3 regions of the Streptomyces sp. MUSC 14 genome follow, and region 2 is predicted to be linked to each of the others. Evidence: riboswitches for the same ligand, from Rfam matches in the RefSeq annotation. Region 2 holds a riboswitch; each other region holds the start of a gene.

Region 1 (2,254 bases), on a different contig from region 2:
GTCCTGAAGACGGCCCGCGCCGAGGGCCTGTCCGACCCGGTCGAGATCGTGCCGCCCACGGACTCCTCCTCCGCCTACGTCGTACGGCAGATCCAGCGCAGCTGGCCGGAGAAGCAGGACTCGATCGCCGTCGACCCGGCCACCGGCAAGGTCACCGACGTCCTGCGCTTCTCCGACTACCCGCTGCTCGCCAAGCTGACCCGGTGGGGCATCGACGCCCACACGGGCACACTGTTCGGCCTCGTGAACCAGATCGCGCTGGCAGGCCTCGCCCTGGCGTTGATCCTCCTCATCCTCTGGGGCTACCGCATGTGGTGGCAGCGCGGCCGCGGCTCCGCCTTCGGCCGCCCGATCCCCCGCAGTGCCTGGCGGCAGGTGCCGGTGTACGTGCTGGTGCCCTGCGTCGCGGTGGTCGCCGTCGTCGGCTACTACGTCCCGCTGCTCGGGATCCCGCTCGGCGGCTTCCTCGCGGTGGACATCGTCCTCGGCTGGTTCGCACGCCGTCGTACCGGGCACGCACACGCCTGAACCGGTCGGCCGCGCCTGCGCGGGAGCGTCGCGCGACGCTTGCCGCGATCGCGTGCGGCCGCGGATCTGGTCATGCTTCCTGGGACACGCAGTGTTCGAGCAACGCGGCCATCGGGCCCTCGACGAGCCGGTAGCGCACGATTCGGCCGTCCTTCTCGCCGTGGACGATGCCTGCGGTTCGCAGCAGGCGCAGGGCCTGGGACACGGCCGTGTCCTTCATGCCGGTGGCAACGGCGAGGTCGGAGACGGCGATGGGGCCGGCCTCGTGGAGGGCGAGCAGCAGGGCCAGGCGTCCGGGATCGGAGAGCAGGGAGAAGCGGTCGGCCCAGGCGCGTACGCGTTCGGGTTCGCCGACGGCGGCGATGGCGTCGCAGACCCGATGGCCGTCGATGGTGCGCTGCCCGGCGCGTTCCGCGGGGACGAGATGCATGGACCCATCATCGCAGTCCGCGAAATCCCGCCTCAATACCTGCTCATCTATGCAGTCTTGCAGCCTCGGGTTCCGGCCTTCTAGGGTGAGCGGGCCGTGGTGTTCGGGAAGACCGGTGACAGCCCCTCAGGGGCTCAGTCCGGAGCGGCCCTCGCCACTGTGATCGGGGAGTTCCCGCCCCATGCATTGCCACTGCCTCGCGGCCGGGAAGGCAGGGGCGGGCGCGCAGACCCGTCAGCCAGGAGACCGGCCACGGCAGCACGAAGCTGATCCACGAGGTGCTGGAGCGTGACCGTATGACCCTGTCCCCAGGCGTGCCCGAAACCGCCGCCTCGCCTTCCTTCCGCTGGCGACGCGAGGACACCGTCCGAACCGCCGGCCTCCTGGCCGTTATCGTCGCCCTGCACGTGGTCGCCTTCGGGATCCTCTTCCTGCTCGTGGTGCCACGCCACTACGAGGTCGGCACCAAGGCGTTCGGGGTGGGCCTCGGCATCACGGCCTACACCCTCGGCATGCGGCACGCGTTCGACGCCGACCACATCGCCGCCATCGACAACACCACCCGCAAGCTGATGGCCGACGGCAAACGGCCGGTGTCGGTGGGCTTCTGGTTCGCGCTCGGCCACTCCAGCGTGGTGGTCGTCATGGCGGCGCTGGTCGCGGGCGGCGCGAAGCTCGCGGGCACCCTGATGAACGACGGCTCCCGCACCCACCAGGTACTCGGCACCGTGGGCACCACGGTCTCCGGCGGCTTCCTGTACCTCATCGCCGCCCTCAACCTCGTCGCCCTGGTCGGCATCGCCCGCGTCTTCAAAGCGATGCGGGCCGGGCACTACGACGAGACGGAGCTGGAGGCCCACCTCGACTCGCGCGGTTTCATGAACCGCATTCTCGGCCGCCTCACCAAGTCCATCCGGCGCCCCGGCCAGATGTTCCCGCTCGGCTTCCTCTTCGGCATCGGCTTCGACACCACCACCGAGGTCCTGCTGCTCGCCCTGGCCGGCAACGGCGCCGCCGCCGGCCTCCCCTGGTACGCGATCCTCTGCCTGCCCCTCCTCTTCGCCGCCGGCATGAGCCTCTTCGACACCCTCGACGGCACCTTCATGAACTTCGCCTACCAGTGGGCCTTCTCCAACCCCGTCCGCAAGGTGTTCTACAACCTCACCATCACCGGCCTGTCCATCGCCGTCGCCTTCTTCGTCGGCACCATCGAACTGGTCGGCGTCCTGCACGACAAGCTCGGGCTGAGCGATGGCATCACCGGCTGGATCGCCGGACTGAACCTCGACAACGTCG
Region 2 (2,254 bases):
TGGACACCGTGGTGTGCGAGGTGGACGCGCTCACTGCTCGCGCCGCGCAGCAGCGGGTGGCGGCGTCGCTCGAACGCGCGGTGCGGCGCGGGAAGCTGGCGGAGGCCGACGCCGGGGACGCGCTCGCCCGCCTGGTCTTCACCGGCAGTCTCGACGACCTGGCCGACCGGCAACTGGTCGTCGAGGCGGTCCTGGAGAACACCGATGCCAAGACCGAGGTGTTCGCGGCGCTCGACAAGATCGTCGAGGACCCGCAGGCCGTCCTGGCGACCAACACCTCCTCCCTTCCGATCATGCGTCTGGGCATGGCAACCGGCCGCGCGGACCGGGTCGTGGGGCTGCACTTCTTCAACCCCGTGCCCGTGCTACCCCTGGTGGAGGTGGTGACCTCCCTGCACACGTCACCGGAGACGGTCGCCGCGGTCGGGGACTTCGCGACGGGCACGCTCGGCAAGACGGTGATCCACTCCCGGGACCGGGCCGGCTTCGTCGTCAACGCCCTGCTCATCCCCTACCTGCTCTCCGCCGTGCGGATGGCGGAGTCCGGGTTCGCCACGGCCGCCGACATCGACGCGGGCATGGAGCTGGGCTGCGCCCACCCGATGGGTCCGCTGAGGCTCGCCGACCTGATCGGCCTCGACACCGTCGCCTCCATCGCGGAGTCCCTCTACGACGAGTTCCGCGAACCCCTCTACGCCCCGCCACCGCTCCTGGCGCGGATGGTGGAGGCGGGACTGCTGGGCCGCAAGACCGGTCGGGGGTTCCACACCTACGACCAGGACTGAGGGCCTGGTCCGACGCGGGCTGAGGGGCCCGCACCGCCGCAGGGGTGAGGGTCCCGCGCGGCGTGACAGGGAAAGGGGCGGGAAGCGCGAGTGCGGCGCTTCCCGCCCCTCGTTGTGCCTCATTCGACACGCTCTTCCTCACCTTCCGGATTCTGGACGGTGTTCTTCCTTTCGCGGCGCCACCCCGTAGGCTGACCGCAGCAGCTGGTTCGCCCCGTCCGCCAGGCGGGGTGTCGTAAGAGGGAACCCGGTGGGAATCCGGGACTGCCCCGCAGCGGTGAGCGGGAACGACCGCCGTCATACGCACTGGGTCCGACGTACCGGACCTGGGAAGCGACGGCCATTAGGTGTCCTCCGGCAAGGAGGGCGGGCCCGTAAGTCCGAAGACCTGCCAACTGCCCGCGTGCGGATCGTTCCGTGCGCGGACATCCCGGTGACCTCGAGGGCGGGTCGGCGTACACACCAGACGGAATCGACCGTGCCTTTGCCGCGCGGGGTCGTCGCCGTCCGGTGCGTCACCCCTTCGCGCTCTCGTCCCGTCCCCGGGATCTCAGGGATTCGTCTCGCGAAGGAGATCTCCGTGACAGCGAAGTCCGCAGCCGCGGCAGCACGGGCCACCGTGTACGGCTACCCCCGCCAGGGTCGGCACCGGGAACTGAAGAAGGCGATCGAGGGCTACTGGAAGGGCCGCGTCACCGCTGACGCCCTCCGGGACACCGCCGCCGAACTGCGTCGCACGAACTGGCTGCAGCTCGCCGACGCCGGCATCCACGAAGTGCCGACCGGCGACTTCTCGTACTACGACCACGTCCTCGACACGACCGTCATGGTGGGCGCGATCCCCGCACGCCACCGCGCAGCCGTCGAGGCCGACGCCCTGGACGGCTACTTCGCCATGGCACGGGGCACCCAGGACGTCGCCCCGCTGGAGATGACCAAGTGGTTCGACACCAACTACCACTACCTGGTCCCCGAACTGGGCCCCGACACCGTCTTCACGGCCGACTCCGCCAAGCAGGTCGCCGAGCTGAAGGAAGCCCTCGCCCAGGGCCTCACCGCCCGGCCCGTGCTGGTCGGACCCGTCACCTACCTCCTGCTCGCCAAGCCCGCCCCCGGTGTACCCGCCGACTTCGAGCCGCTGACTCTGCTGGACCGGCTGCTGCCCGTATACGCCGAGGTCCTCGCCGACCTGCGCGCGGCCGGCGCCGAGTGGGTCCAGCTCGACGAACCCGCCCTCGTGCAGGACCGCACCCCGGCCGAGCTGAACGCCGCCGCGCGCGCCTACCGCGACCTCGGCGCCCTCACCGACCGGCCCAAGCTGCTCGTCGCCTCCTACTTCGACCGGCTCGGCGACGCCCTGCCGGTCCTGGCCAAGGCCCCCGTGGACGGGCTGGCGCTGGACTTCACCGAGTCCGCGTCCGCCAACCTGGAGGCACTCGCCGCCGTCGGTGGACTGCCCGGCAAGCGCC
Region 3 (2,254 bases), 150 kb from region 2:
TGGTCCGTGGCGCCGGGCAGCGCGGAGGTCAGGTGGCCGGTCTTCGCGACGGCCGACGCGAGGTTCGCGCCCGCGTTGTCCGCGATCTGCGCCGGGGTGAGGTGCTCGCCGGTGACGCACGCGCTGCTGCCGGGCGCCTTGCCGGCCGTCGTGACGAACCCCTTGCCGAGCGCGCCGAGTACGCCCGCCGCCGTCGCGTCCGCGTTGGCCGCGAGGGCGCCCTTCTTGTCCGGCTGGAAGGCGAGGCCGCCACCGCCGGGCCGCTTGCAGGGCACGGACATGGCGGCGAGGAGGTCGTAGGGGGACTTGCCCGCCCTGGTGGTCTTCGCCGGGTCCGTGCCGGTCGCGGCCAGGGCGCCGATGACGACGGACGTGGAGTTGGTGTCGCTGGCGCCGCCCGGGTTGTAGCCCCAGCCGCCGTCCGTGTTCTGCACGGACTTCAGCCAGGCGACCGCCTTGCCGACCACGTCGTCGTGCCCGCCGGTCGCCTTCAGGGCCTGGACGGCGGCGGCCGTGTTGTTGGTGTCCACCACGACCTTGCTGTCGCACGCCTTGTCCGGGGCGGCGCGGAACGCGGCGAACGCGCCGTTCGCGCACTGCTGGCCGGTGAGCCAGTCGACGGCCTGCGCGGCGGGCCGGTAGCCGAGCGTGCGCTGCGCGACCAGCGTCAGCGACTGGCGCCACACGCCGTCGTAGGCCGGGTCGGCCGTGCCGTACAGCCCGGCCGGGAGGGTGAGCTTCGCAGAGGGCGACGGGGCCGGGGACGCTCCGGCGGCCGTGGCGGGCGCGGCGGCGGCCAGCACGCCTACGGCGGCGAGAGCCGCTGCGCTGCGGCGGACGTTCATGGTCGGCGACTGCCTCTCCTGCGGGGAGCCGGGCAGCGCGCGGGGACACCCCGGGCGGCTCGGCTCCGTAGACCTCGACGGTGCCGTGCGCGGCGGGTCGCCGACGCACGTGAGCCGGTCAACGTCCCGTCCGGGGCAGTCCGGCTCACCGTCCGGTGACGAACGGCTCACGGTTGCGGGTTCAGCGCCGGAATTGCACCGGCTTCCCCCTGTACGGGTGTGATGACGACCCCGCCACCTTACCGGCAGGCCTGCGCGCGCCGGGGGGTGGCCGTGGGCACAGGGCGGCGGTGACCAGGGTGACGGCCATGACGACGGGGAAACCGCTCGGCGCGGGCCGCCCGGCGGACGTGTACGAGATCGACGCGGCGTGGGTGCTGAGCCGGGACCTCGTCATGGAACGCCTCTCGGGCCCGACCCTGCTGACCGCGCTCGCCGAGGGCCGTATCGATATGCGGCTCCGCCGTGTGGGCCCGGACGGCCACGACGCGCCTACGCCGCCCCCAGCGCCCGATCGCACTCCTCCGTGTCCTCACCCTCCACCACCCAGTACGACCGCCCGTCCGCCGACTCCGCGAAGCGGATCGCGGCGGCCCGCTGCCGGCTCGGCGTGGCGTCCACCGACGTGCCGCACGCCAGCGCCAGCGCCACCCGTGCCAGATCGACCCCCGTCGCCCGCTCCACCAGCCAGGGAATCAGGTCGCCCGGGAGGAACGGCGCGACCCCGGTCACCCGCGGGCCCCGGCCGGTCAGTCGCAGTCCCACGTGCGCGACGGTGTGCGCGAGCCCCAGCGCCCGGACCGCCCGCTCGACCGTCTGCCGCAGGAAGCGGTTGTGCAGCAGGCCGTCGTGCGCGTGGACCGAGTGGCGCAGCGGCAGGCCCCCCGGCGCCCCCGGTGTCGTACGGGTGAGCGCGGCGATGCGGACCTCGTCGTCCAGGACGACCGTCTCCGCGGACACCAGCGCGCCGTCGAGGTCACCGGGCCCGTCCGCGGTCAGGCGGTGCCGGGCGAGCAGCGCCTTCGACGTCGCGGGGTCGGTGCAGGCCCCGGCCGTCTCGTACGACAGGCCCGGCAGCCCCAGATACCCGGTGATCCGCGCGGCGGTGCGCAGATGCGCCCTGGTCCAGGTCAGCACGCCCGCGACCGGCTGCCCGTCCGCGTACCGCGCGATCGCCTCGGCCGTCCGCGCCTCGTGCGTGGGGTCGGCCGGGAGATGGCCGGACAGGAAGGGCCGCGCCCAGCCGGGTGCGGCGCTGTCGACCAGGATCACGGGGCGGGTCTCGGCGATCCGCTCCAGCGGGATCCCGTACGCGACGGGGCCGGCCCCGAGCAGGAGGACGGGCTGCGGCATCGGCGCATCACCTTTGCGGGAGAGGCAGGACAGCGGCAGAGCGGGACGGTCGGACG

Evidence for each region. A riboswitch is a leader RNA that binds a small molecule or an ion and turns the genes downstream of it on or off. The one in region 2 is predicted to bind cobalamin.
Region 1: another riboswitch for cobalamin. It lies ahead of BIV25_RS28130 (HoxN/HupN/NixA family nickel/cobalt transporter); the one in region 2 lies ahead of metE (5-methyltetrahydropteroyltriglutamate--homocysteine S-methyltransferase).
Region 3: another riboswitch for cobalamin. It lies ahead of BIV25_RS02075 (prenyltransferase/squalene oxidase repeat-containing protein); the one in region 2 lies ahead of metE (5-methyltetrahydropteroyltriglutamate--homocysteine S-methyltransferase).

Annotation. Positions count from the first base shown of each region.
Region 1 covers NZ_MLYN01000046.1:75,112-77,365, forward strand. Annotated here, with positions in the region: gene BIV25_RS28120 (PepSY domain-containing protein) at 1-528, shown strand, start outside; gene BIV25_RS28125 (helix-turn-helix transcriptional regulator) at 599-958, opposite strand; cobalamin riboswitch at 1,039-1,228, shown strand; gene BIV25_RS28130 (HoxN/HupN/NixA family nickel/cobalt transporter) at 1,255-2,254, shown strand, end outside.
Region 2 covers NZ_MLYN01000007.1:313,882-316,135, forward strand. Annotated here, with positions in the region: gene BIV25_RS02730 (3-hydroxybutyryl-CoA dehydrogenase) at 1-785, shown strand, start outside; cobalamin riboswitch at 974-1,196, shown strand; gene metE (5-methyltetrahydropteroyltriglutamate--homocysteine S-methyltransferase) at 1,366-2,254, shown strand, end outside.
Region 3 covers NZ_MLYN01000007.1:166,578-168,831, reverse strand. Annotated here, with positions in the region: gene BIV25_RS02075 (prenyltransferase/squalene oxidase repeat-containing protein) at 1-845, opposite strand, end outside; cobalamin riboswitch at 962-1,094, opposite strand; gene BIV25_RS02070 (hypothetical protein) at 1,338-2,198, opposite strand.